3 regions of the Sphingomonas sp. FG14 genome follow, and region 2 is predicted to be linked to each of the others. Evidence: riboswitches for the same ligand, from Rfam matches in the RefSeq annotation. Region 2 holds a riboswitch; each other region holds the start of a gene.
What was found. Region 2 has a riboswitch for cobalamin ahead of ACODTA_RS00720 (TonB-dependent receptor plug domain-containing protein). Riboswitches for the same ligand answer to the same signal wherever they lie in the genome.
Positions count from the first base shown of each region.

Region 1: another riboswitch for cobalamin. It lies ahead of cobW (cobalamin biosynthesis protein CobW); the one in region 2 lies ahead of ACODTA_RS00720 (TonB-dependent receptor plug domain-containing protein).
Region 3: another riboswitch for cobalamin. It lies ahead of ACODTA_RS08725 (TonB-dependent receptor plug domain-containing protein); the one in region 2 lies ahead of ACODTA_RS00720 (TonB-dependent receptor plug domain-containing protein).

Region 1 covers NZ_JBMDKK010000002.1:105,145-110,324, forward strand. The annotation lists gene ACODTA_RS08680 (lipopolysaccharide biosynthesis protein) at 14-1,540, opposite strand; gene ACODTA_RS08685 (D-alanine--D-alanine ligase family protein) at 1,617-2,654, shown strand; cobalamin riboswitch at 2,732-2,969, shown strand; gene cobW (cobalamin biosynthesis protein CobW) at 3,215-4,261, shown strand; gene cobN (cobaltochelatase subunit CobN) at 4,261-5,180, shown strand, end outside.
Region 2 covers NZ_JBMDKK010000001.1:156,319-161,498, reverse strand. The annotation lists gene ACODTA_RS00725 (polysaccharide biosynthesis protein) at 1-1,323, opposite strand, end outside; cobalamin riboswitch at 1,503-1,701, shown strand; gene ACODTA_RS00720 (TonB-dependent receptor plug domain-containing protein) at 1,783-3,684, shown strand; gene ACODTA_RS00715 (ABC transporter substrate-binding protein) at 3,756-4,586, shown strand; gene ACODTA_RS00710 (FecCD family ABC transporter permease) at 4,753-5,180, shown strand, end outside.
Region 3 covers NZ_JBMDKK010000002.1:116,241-121,420, reverse strand. The annotation lists gene cobT (nicotinate-nucleotide--dimethylbenzimidazole phosphoribosyltransferase) at 1-95, opposite strand, end outside; gene ACODTA_RS08745 (DUF1636 domain-containing protein) at 92-502, opposite strand; gene ACODTA_RS08740 (hypothetical protein) at 487-645, opposite strand; gene ACODTA_RS08735 (hypothetical protein) at 642-1,217, opposite strand; gene ACODTA_RS08730 (DUF7676 family protein) at 1,231-1,809, opposite strand; gene ACODTA_RS08725 (TonB-dependent receptor plug domain-containing protein) at 1,809-3,749, opposite strand; cobalamin riboswitch at 3,893-4,086, opposite strand; gene ACODTA_RS08720 (phytanoyl-CoA dioxygenase family protein) at 4,114-4,806, opposite strand; gene ACODTA_RS08715 (ABC transporter ATP-binding protein) at 4,803-5,180, opposite strand, start outside.

The sequences.
Region 1 (5,180 bases), on a different contig from region 2:
TCCGGCCCGGATCCTAGACCAGCCGCAATGCCCGCCCGGTTCCGCCCAGCGTCGCGCGGTCGGCATGGGGCAGGGCGAAGCGGCACGACAGCCAGATCGATGCCAGCATGATCACCGAAACGGCGACGATATCGGCGCCATCAGGCAGGAAACGTGCGGCCATGAAGGCGCAGGCGAGGCCCGGCAGCGAAAACAGCACCGATCGGACGGCGACGCGGAGGAACGGCCGCTCGAACGGATGGATCGCGTCGTAGCGATGGAGCTGGATCAGCGGCATCACCGCCGCGACGATGAAGCCCAGGCTCACCGCGATCGCCATGCCGGTCAGCCCGAAGCGCGCGAGCAGGGGCGCGGCGACGATCGCGGCGGCGGCGAGCCCGGTCGCGCTGGCGACAAGCTGCGCGCGATAGCCGCCGATCACCTGCTGCACGGGCACGGCGGCGCCGAACACCGCCTCCGCCATGCGTGCCAGCACCAGCACGATCAGCGCCGCGTGCGCGGCATCGGCGCCACGCCCGAACAGGCCCAGTATCGCCTCGCCGCCGGCCGCCATCACCAGCCCCAATGGCACGACCAGCGCAAAGGCCATCCGAGTCGCGAAGGCATAGAGCGGCTGCACCTCCGCCTTGCCGCCGCGTGACGCCGCGGAGGCGAGCGGGGCGAGCACATAGGCGAAGGCGGTGCGGACGAGCTGGACGATGCTCGAGACCTTGCGCGCGATCGTGTAGAGCGCCGCGCTCGTCGCGCCCGCCGCGCCGGGCAGGATCGCGTTGAGCAGGATCGGCGGCGCATCGCCGAACAGCCGCGCGACCATGTTGGCGGGCAAGGCCGCCAGCCCCGCGCGCAATGTTGCGCCTGCCATTGATCCACCGCGCGGTAAGCGGAAGAACAGGCGAAGATCATAATAGCGCGACAGCAGCCGGACGCTGAGCAGGCAGGTGATCGCCAGCGAGATCAGGTGCGCGACGAACAGCGACAGGATCGTCGGATTGACGATCCAGAAGCCGGCGGCCAGCGCCAGCCGGATCGCCTGTTCCCAGAACAGGCGCAGCCGGATCTCCGCGCCGAACACGCGACGCGCGCGCAGGCCCGATGTCGCGATCTCGACAAAGGCCCAGAGCGGCAAGGCCCAGGCGAAGATGCGGATCGCCTCCGCCACGCGCCCGGCGTCTCCGGCGGCGACGTTGAGCAATGGCGCGATATGCGCCGCGCCCAGCGACGCGGCGGCGGCGATGATCAGGCAGGGCAGCACGCCGATCGCGAGCGCCGCGCGCAGCGCCGCCACCGCCTCTCCCTCATCCTTCGCCTGCGGCACGACCCGTTGCAGGGAAGATGTCATGCCGAGATCGGCGATATTCTCGATCAGGTTCACCGCGGCCCACAGCACCGCGTAAAGGCCGAAGCTCGCCAGCCCGAACAGCCAGACATAGACGGGCTGCGCGACGACATCGATCACCCCGCCCAGCCGCGCGAGCAGCGTCGTGCCAAGGCCCCTGGCGACGTCTCGGCTGGTGATCGTTTCGGGTGCGTCGCCGCTCATCGCGCCGGTTGCTCACCATTTACCCGGACTTGTCAACGCACCTATTCTCTATTAAATAGATTGAAAAGGTGTAGCCATGCCCCATCCCAAGCAGCTCTCGATCGCCGATGCCGACAAGGCGCGGCTCAATATCCTGTTCCTGGCCAAGCACGCGCTGTCCGGCGGCGTGCCCGATCGCGAGGATGGAACCCATGCCGTCTATCATCACGAGATGCTGACGACGCTCCGCGAGATCGGCCTGAACGTGACGCCGGCCAACCGGTATGAGGACCTGTTCGAGCGGCCCGACGCCGATTTCGTCGTGACCCTGCTCAATCGCGGCGGTTTCGTGAACAGCGAGATGCTGGGGCCGTTGCTGCTGCGCCGGCTCGGGCTGCCCTTTCTTGGGGCCTCGCCGATCCTGCGCGGCCTGTCCGACGACAAGCATCTGATGAAATCGGTGGCCGAGCGGCGCGGCGTGCCCGTCACCCCCTGGGCGATCGTCCGTCAGGGGCAGGGCGGGGTGAGCGAACCGGATTTCGCCTGGGATCGGCTGGTGGTGAAGCCCAATGCGTCCTCGGCGAGCTGGGGCGTGAAGATCATCGATAACTGGGCGGAGGCGCGCGCGCACGCCGAAGGCATATTGGCGTCGGGCCATGACGTGATCATCGAGCCTTATGCGCCGCTGATCGATCTGGCCGTGCCCGTTGTCGGCGCGGACGGCCCATGGCTGCTGCCCAGCTTCGGCTATTATCCAACGGCGCGCCCCGGTGAGGTCCGTTCCTATGAGGAAAAGCGCAACCTGGTCGTCACGGCGGACGATCCGCTCGAGCCGGTGGAGGACAGGGACCTGGTCGCGCGGTTGGAAGCGCATGTCCGCGCGCTGCTGCCCGAACTCTGGCCCTTCGACTATGGCCGCTTCGAGTTCCGCGATGATCCAGCAACCGGCGGGTTGCGTTTCATGGAAGTGAATCTCTCCTGCAATCTCTGGTCGCGCAAGACGATCAGCCGTTCGGCGCGCTCGATCGGCGTCAGCCATGCCGGGCTGGTCGAGACCATCCTGGCGCACAGCCTTGAGCGGCAGGGGCTGATCCGCGCCGTGCGGGCGCAGGGCGTGACGACGCGGGTGGCATGATCGCGGGCTCGCATTGAGCGATTGGTTCGCGCGGCGATTTCGCCTATGGCCGCTTTCGAGAGGCGGGCGATGTCCGCATCTCGAAAGATCGCGCCGGTGCCCGAAAGGGCTTAATTCGGGAACACGGTGAGGACGAGCGATCGTCCGAATCCGGGGCTGTCCCTGCAACTGTAAGCGGCGAGCGCGATGCACAGGCGTCCATCCTGATCGGGATGGGCGCAGCCACTGGGCCGGCGCGGATGCGCCATGCCTGGGAAGGCGTGCATCAAGCCTTGACCCGCGAGCCAGGAGACCTGCCGGCGCACCGGTCGCTCTTGCCTTGATCCAGGGGATGGTCTCGGCACGGTCTCTCTCCGTCTGAGCGACGAACCATGCGGCGGGGCCGCATCGGTGCGCGGTTACGGGTGCCTCCGGCGCCCGCCCGTCGTCGCGCGTCGACCGATGCCTTGGCATCGGCACGCCCCGCCATGTCGTTGCACGGCGCCGGGGAGTGACATCATGATTCCGATCGTTCCACCGCGCCAGTCGCCGTCCGCCCGCATCACCGGGGGTACGCGCGCATGAGCAGGATTCCGACCACCGTCATCACCGGCTTCCTGGGCGCGGGCAAGACCACGCTGATCCGGCATCTTCTCCAGAACACGAAGGGGCGGCGGCTCGCGCTGATCGTGAACGAGTTCGGCGATGTCGGCGTCGACGGCGAATTGCTCAGGGGCTGCAACGACGCGGCCTGCCCCGACGAGGATGTCGTCGAGCTCGCCAATGGCTGCATCTGCTGCACCGTCGCCGACGATTTCCTGCCGACCATGCTCAAGCTGCTCGATCGGCCCAACCCGCCCGAACACATCATCATCGAAACCTCCGGCCTGGCGCTGCCCAAGCCGCTGGTGAAGGCGTTCCAATGGCCGGATATCCGCACGCGCGCGACGGTGGACGGCGTGGTCGCGCTGATCGACGCGGATGCCGTCGCCGCCGGGCGCTTCGCCACCGACGAGGCGGCGCTGGCGATCGCGCGCGCCGCCGATCCCTCGCTCGATCACGACAGCCCGCTGGAGGAGTTGTTCGAGGATCAGCTCGCCTGCGCCGATCTCGTCATCCTCAACAAGGCCGATCTGGTCGATGGCGACGCGCTGGCGCGGATCGAGGGCGATCTCTCCGCCGACACGCGCGCCGGCGTGAAGATCGTGCGCGCCGATCATGGCGCCGTCGATGCCGCCGTGCTGCTGGGGCTGCTCGCCGGCGCGGAGGACGATCTCGATACGCGCCCCTCGCATCACGACAGCGATCCCGATCACGACCATGACGATTTCGACAGCTTCGTGGTGACGGGCGGTGAGATCGAGGACGCGGCGCCAGTCGTCGCGGCGATGTCCCGCCTGATCGCCGAGCACGACATATTGCGCATCAAGGGGTTCGTGGCGGTCGCGGGGCGGTCGGCGCGGCTGGTGATCCAGGGAGTCGGCCCGCGCATCCAGCAGCATTTCGATCGTGCGTGGAGGGCGGATGAACCGCGCGTCTCGCAGCTCGTCGTCATCGGGCAGAAGGGGCTCGATCAGCAGCGGATCGCGGCCGAACTGGGCGCCCGACTGAGCGGGGACATCGCCTGATGCACCTGCTGTCCGCCACCCCGGGCACGATCTCCAGCGGCGACGAGGCGATCGACCTTGGCCAGTCGCCGGGGGATATCGTGATCCTGTCGGTGGCGGACAGCGAGCTTGCCTGTTTTTCGCGCGCGGCGGAGGCGCTGCCCGATGCGGGGCCGAGCGTGCGGCTCGCCAATCTGCTGCTGCTCAAACATCCCTATTCGGTCGATCTCCATGTCGAGAGCGTGATCGCGAAGGCGAAGTTCGTCTGCGTGATCCTGCTCGGCGGCAAGGCCTATTGGCCCTATGGCATCGACGAGATCGCCCGCGTCGCGCGTGAACGCGGCATCGCCTTCGCGGCGATCGCGGACGGGCGCGAGGCCGATCCGGCGCTCGACCGCGCCTCGACGGTGCCGCCGGAAAGCCGTGATCGCCTGCGCGATTATCTGCGGCAGGGCGGCGTCGCCAACGCCACGGCCTTTCTGCGCTTCGCCGCGCGCCTGATCGGGCGCGATGCCGGTCCGCCCGACGATCCCGTGCCCGTCGCGGATGCGGGGCTCCATGTGGCGGGGCGCGACCGCCCGACGCTCGCCGACGTTCGTGCGGACTGGGCCCCGGATCGGCCGGTGGCGCTGTTCGTCTTCTATCGCGCGCTGATGGTGGCGGGCACGCTCGACGCGGTCGACGCGATGGTCTCGGCGCTCCGCGAGCGCGGGCTGAATGTCGTCGCCGTCCATGTCCGCGCGTTGCGCGAACCCTTCGCGGTCGACTGGCTGCGTGGCCTGATCGCCGAAACCGCGCCCGACGTGATCGTCAACGCCACCTCCTTCGCCGCCTCGTCGCCGGGGGAGGCGCGCATCCCCGGCATACTCGAAGCGGCGGACTGCACCATCCTGCAGGCGGTGTTCGCGGGGGTGGATGAGGGCAGTTGGGCGGAAAGCCC
Region 2 (5,180 bases):
CACCATTGAAAAGCGGGTCTCGCCGCCTTCGGCATGAAGTGCCTGCAGGATCAGTTCCGCCAGCCGCTTGCTGGTTCCCATGACGTTCGTCGGCCTGACCGCCTTGTCCGTGCTGATCAGGACGAAACTCGCCACGCCATATTGCCGCGCCAATTGCGCCATGGTGAGCGTACCGATCACATTGTTGCGGACGCCCTCTACCGGATTGTGCTCAACCAGTGGAACATGCTTGTAAGCGGCCGCGTGGAAGATGCTCTCCGGCCGCCACACCGATACGATCTCTTCCATCCGCGCAGCGTCGCAAACCGATGCGAGCAGAGGAACCAGCGGGAAATCGAGCTGCGGCGCTCCTGCCAGTTCCTGATGCAGCGTATAGAGCATGAACTCGCTGTTATCGACCAGCAGCAGCGTCCTCGGTCCGATCGCCGCGATCTGGCGGCACAGTTCACTGCCGATCGACCCGCCCGCCCCGGTGACGAGCACCGTCTTTCCGGCGATATCCCGCGCCAGCAGCGCGGGATCCGGCGGCACCGATGCGCGCCCCAGCAGATCCTCGATATCCAGCTCCTTCAGATCGGCGATGGAGATCTTGCCGCGCGCGATGTCCATGAGCCCGGGCAAGGTGCGAACGTGCAGCCCATATTCCTTGAGATCGCGCACGATTTCCGTCCGCCGCGCACGATTGGCGGACGGGATGGCGAGCAATATCTCGGTCACCTCGGCCCGAACGACGAGATCGCGCAAGGCATGAGGTCCATAGATGGTCACGCCATTCATCGTCGAGTTGGCAAGCGCCGGATCGTCGTCGACGAACCCGACCAGCTGCATCTCGCTGCTCGACCGCATCGCGGATGCAAGCTGACGGCCGGCCGACCCGGCGCCATAGATCAGAACGCGCGGCACCTGCCCTCGCCGCCACAACGCCTGATATGTCTCCCCCAGAAAGGCGCTCGCCAGGGTGCGCGAGCCCGCAACGAAAAGGAACAGCAGGATCGGCTGGATCAGGCCGATCGTTCGGGGCACGCCGGGAATGGCGCCAAGCGTGAACAGCAAGGCGAACGGGATGGCATAGACGGTAACCGCCTTGCCGATGGTCAGCAGGGCGGCTCCGCCGGAATATCGGAAGATCGTCCGGTAGAGACCGAAGCTGACGAAAATCGGCAAGGCAAGTGCGATCGACGCCAGGATGGGCAATACCGGCGGACCTTCGATCTCCACCCATTCGCCGATCCTGAGATAGAAGGCCAGCAGAACGCTGACCACGCAGATCGCTGCATCGACCGAAAGCACGATCAACCGCTTGGCCGCACGAGGCAGAGCCAAGACAGAATTTACGAAGTCACTGGTTTTCAAGATGTCATTAATCCGCTTCCCGAGCGCCCTTTACGCCGAAGCCGCCCGCATCGCAAACGGTCCGCCGCCCTGAATTTACACCACCGTTGTCAATACACGACCATATTCGGCACTTGTCGCTCCCCTTGGCTTTCATGCCGTCCATCGCTATGCGCCCGCCCATGACGGGTTCCCGGCGACGGGATGAAAAGGGAACGGGGTGCGGCCTTTGGCTGAAGCCCCGGCAGCCCCCGCTACTGTAACCGGCGAGCCATCGCGCCATATGCCACTGGGGTTCTTCCCGGGAAGGCGGCGCGAACCAGGCATTGACCCGGGAGCCAGGAGACCTGCCCGTCATCGTCGTTCTTCCACGCGGGCGGGGTGCACCGGGCGGGCGAGGTCCTCCTCGTTTGGCGACATCGTGACGTCGTTGAACGAAGGGACATTGCCGTGAAGACCATTTCGACCATCGCATTTGCCGCCGCATTTGCCGGCACCGCCACGCCAGCGCTTGCCGACGACGCGCCGGAAGACATCATCATCACCGCGATCGGCGCGTCACAGAATGCCGACGAGACCGGCCAGGCCGTCACCATCATCGATCGCGCAGCGATCGAACGCAGCCAGGCGGTGGTCGCGACCGATCTGCTGATGCACACCCCCGGCGTGTCGGTGACGCGCACCGGCGGCCCCGGCGCCGTGACCGCGCTGCGCATCCGCGGTGCCGAGGACGGGCAGACGCTGGTGCTGATCGACGGCGTCCGCGCGGGCGATCCTTCCGCGCCCTCCGGCGCGTTCGATTTCGGGCATCTGATGATCGGCAATTTCGATCGGATCGAAGTGGTGCGCGGCCCCAATTCGGTGCCCTGGGGCAGCCAGGCACTGGGCGGCGTCGTCAACATCATGACGGCGCGGCCAGCCGAGGGGCTGCAGGCTCGCGCACGCGCCGAATACGGCTCCTATGACAGCGTCAACGCCACCGCGCAGCTTTCGGGCAGCAGTGGCGCTTTTTCGGGGTCGATCGGCGGCAACTGGTATCGCACCGATGGCGTCTCGCAATATGCCGGCGGCACGGAACGCGACGGCTTCCGCCAATATGGCGCTAATGCCCGGCTGGGCATCGCGCTGGGCGAGGATTTCGATATCGACCTGCGCGGCAACTTCGCCGACAGCCGCACCGATCTCGACGGGTTCGCGCCGCCGACCTACGCGTTCGGCGATACCGACGAATATTCGACCGCGCGGGAGATCTACGGCTATGCCGGGCTCAATGCCCGGCTCTTCGACGGCAAGCTGAAGAACCGCCTCGCGTTCGTCATCGCCGATATCGACCGCGACAATTTCAATCCCGCTTTCGGCCCCGTGCCCACGTTCCTCGCACGCGGCCGCACCGAGCGTTTCGAATATCAGGGCGATCTGACGTTCTCCGACATGTTCCGCGCCGTGTTTGGTGCGGAGACCGAGACGTCGAAGCTGCTGACCGACGACGGCTTTTCCCGCACCGCCGCAAAGACCGGCATCGACAGCTTCCATGGCCAGATCATCGTCAAGCCGATCGCCGTGCTGACCCTGACCGGCGGCGTACGCCATGATGACCATGAACAGTTCGGCGGCCACACCACGATCGGCGCCAATGCAGCGCTGAAGCTGGGTACCGGCACTTTGCTGCGCGCCAATTACGGCGAGGGCTTCAAGGCGCCCACGCTGTTCCAGCTCGACGCCAGCCTGACCGGTTACGGCAATCCGCTACTCAAGCCCGAACAGGCGAAAAGCTATGATGTCGGCATCCAGCAGACCTTGCTCGACGGCGCGCTCGTCGCCGGCGTGACGCTGTTCCAGCGCCGCACGCGCAACCAGATCGACTTCATCTCCTGTTCGGCTCCGTTCACGGGCATCTGCGCGAACCGCCCCTATGGCACCTATGACAATATCGCCAGGGCGCGTGCGAAGGGACTGGAATTCCTGCTGGAGATGAAGCCGGTCGAGGCGCTCGACTTCACGGCTTCCTACAGCTTCACCGATGCGGAAAACCGCACGCCGGGCGCCAATTTCGGCAAGGAACTCGCCCGCCGCCCGCGCCACACCGTCAGCGCCGCGATCGATTACACGCCGATGGACGGGCTGAGCCTGGGCGCGGACGTGCTGCATGTCGGCGACAGCTTCGACAATGCGGCGAACAGCGTGCGGCTCGATTCCTATTTGCTGACCGGCATCCGTGCCGCTTACGCGATCGACGGACGCTTCACTCTCTACGGCCGCGTCGATAACCTGTTCGACGTGAACTATCAGACCGTCTCGGGCTACGGCACCTTCGGCCGCGCCGCCTATATCGGCGTGCGGGCGGGATTCTGATGTTCCGGAGCGCTTCCCGAAAAAGTGGGAACCGGTTTTTCGGCCAGGAAGCGCTCCAAACATTAAAACTCATGCGCTGGTGGCCGATGATCCTGCCGCTCGCGGGATGTTCGGCTGCCGGCGTGCCTGAAGCGCGCCATTCGACGATTGTTTCCACCAATCCGTGCGCCGATGCGATCCTGATGGAGATCGCGCCGCATGAGCGGATCGCGGCGATCAGCCATTATTCGCGCGAGCCGGGATCGAGTTCGATCGATCCCGCACTGGCCCGCCGATTTCGCGCAACCGCCGGCACTGCCGAAGAGGTGGTCGCGCTTCACCCCGAACTCGTCATTTTCGGACGCTTCGAGCCGGCAGCGTCGCGCAACGCCTATGCCCGCGCAGGGATCCGGACTTTGGCGATAGACACGCCCTCAACGATCGCCGAAGCGCGCGCGCAGGTGATGACGATCGCAGATGCGATCGGGGAACCCGCACGCGGCCGCGCGCTCGTCGCGCGGATCGACGCCGCCGCAACGGCGGCCGCCCCGCCACCCGGCACCGCCCCCGTCCCCGCGCTGCTTTGGCACGCGGGCGGGCTCGTCTCTGGTGCCGGTACGCTCGACGATTCGCTGATGCGCCATGCCGGCTTCCGCAACGCCGCCGCCGATTACGGGCTCGCCTTCACCGGCTATCTGCCGCTCGACCAGGTGGTCGCCGCCCCGCCCCGCGTGATGCTGGCGCCGCCCACGGCGCGCGGCACCGGCGACGAAAATCGCATGCGCACGATGCGCGAGCGCGCGCTGGATCGGGCTGGTACGACTGTACAGGCCGATTTTCCGGAGCATCTGTCCTGGTGCGCCGGCCCGGTCGTCATCCCCGCATTGAAGCGGCTCACCGAGATCCGCCGGGGGATCGGATGAAGAGCGTTTCGACGATACGCCCATCACGTCATTCCAGCGAAAGCTGGAATCCATACGATTCCGAGTGCCGGGAAACAGGCATGGCATGGGCCCCAGCTTTCGCTGGGGTGACGAACAAGAACAGAATAAATCGCCCCCCTACCTCCTCCTTGATGGGAGAAGTTCGGTGAGCCGTACTCTCAGCATCACGCTCACCCTTGCCTTCACATGCATCGTCATGTTCGGCCTGTCGCTGATGGCCGGCAAGGTCTGGGTGCCCTTCTCCGCCTGGTTCAGCCACGATACCGGCTGGTGGATCATCCTGGAACTGCGCCTGCCGCGCGCGATCCTCGCCACCGCGATCGGTGCGGCGCTTGGCCTGTCTGGCGCGGTGCTCCAGGGGTATCTGCGCAATCCGCTCGCCGATCCCACGCTGGTCGGCGTCGCCTCCACCGCCGCGCTCGGCGCGGTCGGCGCGATCTTCCTGGGTTTCGCGCTCTCACCCTTCGTCATCTTCGGCAGCGCGATGGCAGGCGCGGCCTCCGCCGTGCTGCTGCTCGCCATGCTTGTCGGCCGGTACGGCAGCGCGATCGCCTTCATCCTGGCGGGCATGGT
Region 3 (5,180 bases), on a different contig from region 2:
TGACGCGCACGCGCCGCCGCGGCCGCGTCGGGATCGATGACGGGCAACGCGCCCAGCGCCGCCTCGAACGCGGCGACCGTCGCGAAGCCGGTCATTCCGACACCACGAAGCCGGCCGGCGGCGTGCGCGTGATGAAATGGCCCTTCACCCCCTGCGGCCACAGCGCGAACGGCACGCGGCCATGCGCGCTTTCGGCATATTGGACGGCATAATCGAGGATGGCGCGAGCGGCATCCTCATCGGGCGTGAAACGGCCCATCACATAGCCGACCTTGTCGGGCGCACGCAGATGCACGGTGCAGAAATCGCCGCATGCGAACAGGCACGGCATGTCCTGCACCGCGATCCCGGCATAGCGGGGATCGGACGCCTTCACCGTCCGAAGCGCTTCGGCCATGCGCGCGCCGCCACGCCGCCCTTCGCCATCCTCACGCGCGTCGCGCGCGTGCCGGCAGGTGCTGCAGGCGACCACCGCCGGCCCATCCTCTACACGCCGGAGCATCGCTTCACCTCCTGACGCACCAGATCATGCGCCGTCTGCCGATCGGCGCGCAGCGTTTCGACCACGCGCCGGAGGCGGTCATTCTCCGCCTCCAGCACGGCGACCCGGCGCAGCAATGCCGCGTCGGGCGAATGGCCGGTCATGCGGCGGCAGCCCGGCCACGCGCGGCGGGCACGCCCAGCGCGACAAGGCCGTGATACAGCGCGAACAAGCCGATCAGGATCGCGCCGTTGCGCAGGAACTGGCGCGCGAGAATGTCCGGATCGAGCGCCGTCGCCACGCCGCCCAGCCAGACGGAAAAGGCCAGGATCACCAGCTTGAAGGCGACGAAGCCCACGCCATAGGCGATGGCCAGCCGCAGCGCGATGGATCTGCCGCCCAGGCGATCGAGCGCGGCATAGGCGCCGGCGGCGGAGCCCAGCGCGGCGACCGCCAGGCCGATTGCCCAGCCCGTCGTGGTCTCCTTCATCTCGTAACCCAGGATCAGGAAGCCGGTGAGCTGGCTGGCGAGCCAGGCGAGCCCCATCAACGTCATGCCGTCACGCCGATGCATATGGACGGCGGCGAGCGCGGCGAGCGCGGGAAACGGCGTCGCGCAGGACAGGAGGAGCGTCGTGACGGTGCTCGCCACGGTCAGCAACATGATCCAGATGGTGGAGGCGCCGCGCTGTGCCAAAGGGCTCCGGGGCAGACGGCTTTCGGTATTGATCGTCATCGTCATTCTCCGCTCAGTTTTTCGCATAGCCCTTGCCCAGCCGGTCCCGACCATCGGTCGGGCTGCCGGTCAGGCGCGGAAACAGATCGTCCCACAGCGCCAGCCGGTCCCAGTCGGGCGTTTCGGCGATGCGGTCCTCGGGTTTCAGGAAGGGATTGGGCAGGAAGATCGTGATCTGCGGCTCGTCATGCCCGTTGAACATGCGGATGCCCCAGGAGATGGGATATCCGTCTCCATCCAGACGCCGGTACAGCTCGACGCGGCCGGGGCTGCGGCGCGCCGCGAGCACCGGATCGCTCGTGCTTTTGGCGGCGAGGCAGAGATGGAAATGCCCCCTGGCGCCCCAATGGATGGTCAGATAACCGCCCGCCGACAGCGAGATGCGTTCGGGCTTGCCCGGACATTTGAGTTCATAGGCGGCGCCGGGGATCAGCGGCCCCCAGGTCAGCTTGTCCCAATGATCGTCGAACAGTTCGGTGTAGAGCGCGAACAGGAATTGCTCGTCGCGCGAGAGCGGCCAGACCTCCTCCGTCCGGCCGTTCACCACGGCGACGCGCTTCTCGATCGGGGCATGGGGTGCGAGCGCGTCCATCAGAAGCGCCCCCGGATGCCGGCATGGATCGATCGGCCGAGCGAATTATAGTTGAGCGCGGTCTCGTAATACCGGTCGAACAGATTCTCGACGCGGCCATAGAGCTCGAAGCTGTCAGTCAGCCGCATCGAAGCGCGCAGGTCGACCAGCGTATAGTCGCGCAGCACCACGCTGTTGGCCTCGTTCTCGAACGCATCGCCCGACCAGCGGAGCGCCGCTCCCAGCGACAGGCCGAAGTCCCAGCGATAGCTCGCCTCCGCATTGGCGCTATGCGCGGGCAATCGCCGGAGCGCCTTGCCGAACAGCGCGCCGGGCGAGCGGTTCTCGGCGTCGATCCAGCTATAATTGGCGGCGAGCGAAAGACCGCCCAGATCCAGTGCGCCGCCCAGTTCCACCCCGCGCGTCTTCGTGCGGCTGACATTGTCGTAATAGCCGAGCCGCCCGACGGTGGCGGAACCCGGCACCAGGCAAAGCCCGGCCGGCGCGCCCGAGCAACTGTAGAAGACGATCAGGTCGCGCGCGTTGCGATCGAAATATGTGGCGGAGAGCGTGAGCGCGCGATCGAACAGGCGCTGCTCAACCCCGACCTCCCAGCCCTTCGACGTTTCGGGGCGCAGCGCGGAATTCCCGTACTGGCTGCCGAGCTGATACAAGGTCGGCGCCTTGAAACCCTCGCCATAGCTTGCGCGGATCAGCGTCCGCTCGTCGAACAGCGACAGCACGGCGCCGCCACCGAACACGGTATTGCCGCCGAACCGATCGTGATCGTCATGGCGCACGCCCGCATTCACCGTCAGCGGAGCGACGATCCGCGCGGAAAGCTGGGCATAGGCGCTGTCGAGCCGGGCATTGGCGCGGATCGGCGCGGGAATGGCCGTGGTCGGGCTGGCGGGTATCGTCGCATAGTTGCGGAAGCGGCTTTCCTCGCGCTCGAGCCCGAAGGTCGCCTGCCAGCCCTCCGCGATCGTTGCGGTGCCCTGATACTCATAGCGTTCGAGCCAGCCATTACTGTCCAGATTGCGCGGCCGCGCGCGGCGCGGATCGAAGCCGTCGCGATCGGTGCGCGTGGCGGAGATCGCGAAGCGATTGACGAGCCGGCCGTCGAACAGCGGCACGACGACGCCGGCATAGCCGAACATCTCCTCGTTCAGGTTGAAGGCGGGCGTATCGCCCGTGGTCGCGTCGATATCGACGCGGCCCGATGCGTAGGAGCCGCGCAGGTCGATCATCGCGCCGCCGCCCAGATCGAGGTTGAAGCGGGCATTGCCGCCGCGATTGCGATAGCCGTCGCGCTCGGTCGCGCCCAGCCGGGGCGAAAGCGCGCTGATGCCGTCGGTGACGAAGCTGAAGCCGGAGACGCGCCAGCGCAAGGGACCGGCGACCCCGCCGATGCCCGCGCGGGCGCTCACCGTCTCGCGCGATCCCGCCTCGACGTCGAAGCTCGCTTCCAGCGCGCGTTCGGGCAGGGCGGTCACGACATTGACGACGCCGCCGATCGCCTGGCTGCCCCACAGGATCGACTGCGGCCCGCGCAATATCTCGATCCGCGCGGTATCGCCGACCATCAGATTGGCGAAATTATAGCCGCCGCCCGTGGACGAGGGATCGTTCAGCTTGACGCCGTCGATGACGACCACGGTCTGATCGCTGTCCGCGCCCCGGATGCGGATGCCCGTCGACGTGCCATAGCCGCCGTTGCGCGTGATCGTGATGCCCGGCGTCCGCACCAGCAGATCGGAGACGATCACCGCCTGCGAGGCGTCGATCGCGGCCTTGTCGATCACGGTCAGCGACGCCGGCACCTGATCGGCGGTGACGGGCAGCCGCGTCGCGGTGACGACGATCGCCTCATCGCCATCATCGGCGGGGGATGGAGCCTCGACCTGGGCATAGGCGGCGGTCGAGAACAGGAGTGGGAGAAACGAAATGGACTTCAGCATTGAGCGGCGTACCCCGGACAAATGGGCCGCGCTCAAGCGGAATCGTGCTGCCGAACGGGCATGCCTCGACCCCCGCGAAAACGCGGTCCGTGCATGTCGTCGCTCGGGTTGACCCCCGTCCGCTCGGCACACCCTGTCCGCGCGAAAGACGACCGCGACGGGCAGGTCTCCTGGCTTGCGGGTCAATGCCGGTTCGGGCCGCCTTCTCAGGATCCTGGGGATCCCAATGGCATATGGCCCGATGGCTCACCGCTCACAGTTGCAGGGGCAGCCGGGGTCTCGAACCCCGTTCCCTTTTCATCCCCGTCCCCGGGGAACCTGTCGCAGGCCCGGCATTAAATCCGATGCTGCGGTGCGTCAACGCTCATCCCGCCTTGAACCAGATGACGAGCGCGAAACGCGCGGCATTCAGGACCGGCAAGGTGCGGTGCGGCGTGAACCGGTCGAGGAACAACACGGTGCCGGCCGGGCAATCGGGCTGGATGCGCGGCAGGCCCGCCAGCGTCTCCGCGGGGATCGCGAAACCGCCGTCGCGCCGGTGCTCGAAGGGCGCGGCGCGTTTGCCCGGCACCACTTCCAGCCCGCCATTGTCCGGGCCGGCATCGCTCAACGGGATCCAGGCGGTGACGCGGACGCGTCCGCAGCTCGTGCCGTCGTCGATCGCCACATCCGAATGCCAGTCATGGCGATGCTCGGGGAAGGCGGCGATGCTGGCGCGCACGCGCATGACCGATCCGTCGATCGGGCGGCCGGCAAGCCGGGCGGCGGTCTCGATCAGCGGGGGGCTGCCCGCGAGCGCGGCGAGGCGCGGCCCGCGATGCGCATCGGTGCAGATGGCGACGCGCAGCAGATTGGCATAGGATTGCTCGACGGCGGCGATGCGATCGAGCCGGTCGGCGAGCGGCGCGCCGGGCAGGCTGCGATCCGCCGGCATATACAGCGCACCGGCCACGCGATCGACCAGTTCGACGATATCGTCCTGTGCCGCGCGAACCATGTCGGGATCGAACAGCTTGACGGCACAGAAGCCCTGCGCGGCGAATTGGTCCTGCATCATGCGGGCTCCGGCGAACGGGCGATGGGCACGATCATCGGCGGGTCGATCATCGCGCTGATGCCGTAGACGCTGCGCAGGCGTTCGGCGGTCAGCACGTCGAGCGGCGCGCCGTCGGCGACGAGCACGCCGCGATCCATCAGCAGCAGGCGATCGCAATAGCGCGCCGCCATGGTGAGATCGTGGAGCACCGTCACCACCAGCGCCCCGGCGCGCGCCTCGCGCTGGAGCAGCGCCATGACGTCGATCTGGTGCCCCGGATCGAGCGAGGCGAGCGGCTCGTCCGCCAGCAGCGCGGGCGCCTCCACCGCCAGCGTCCGCGCCAGCAGCACGCGTGCGCGCTCGCCACCCGACAATTCGGTGGCCACCCGGCCGCG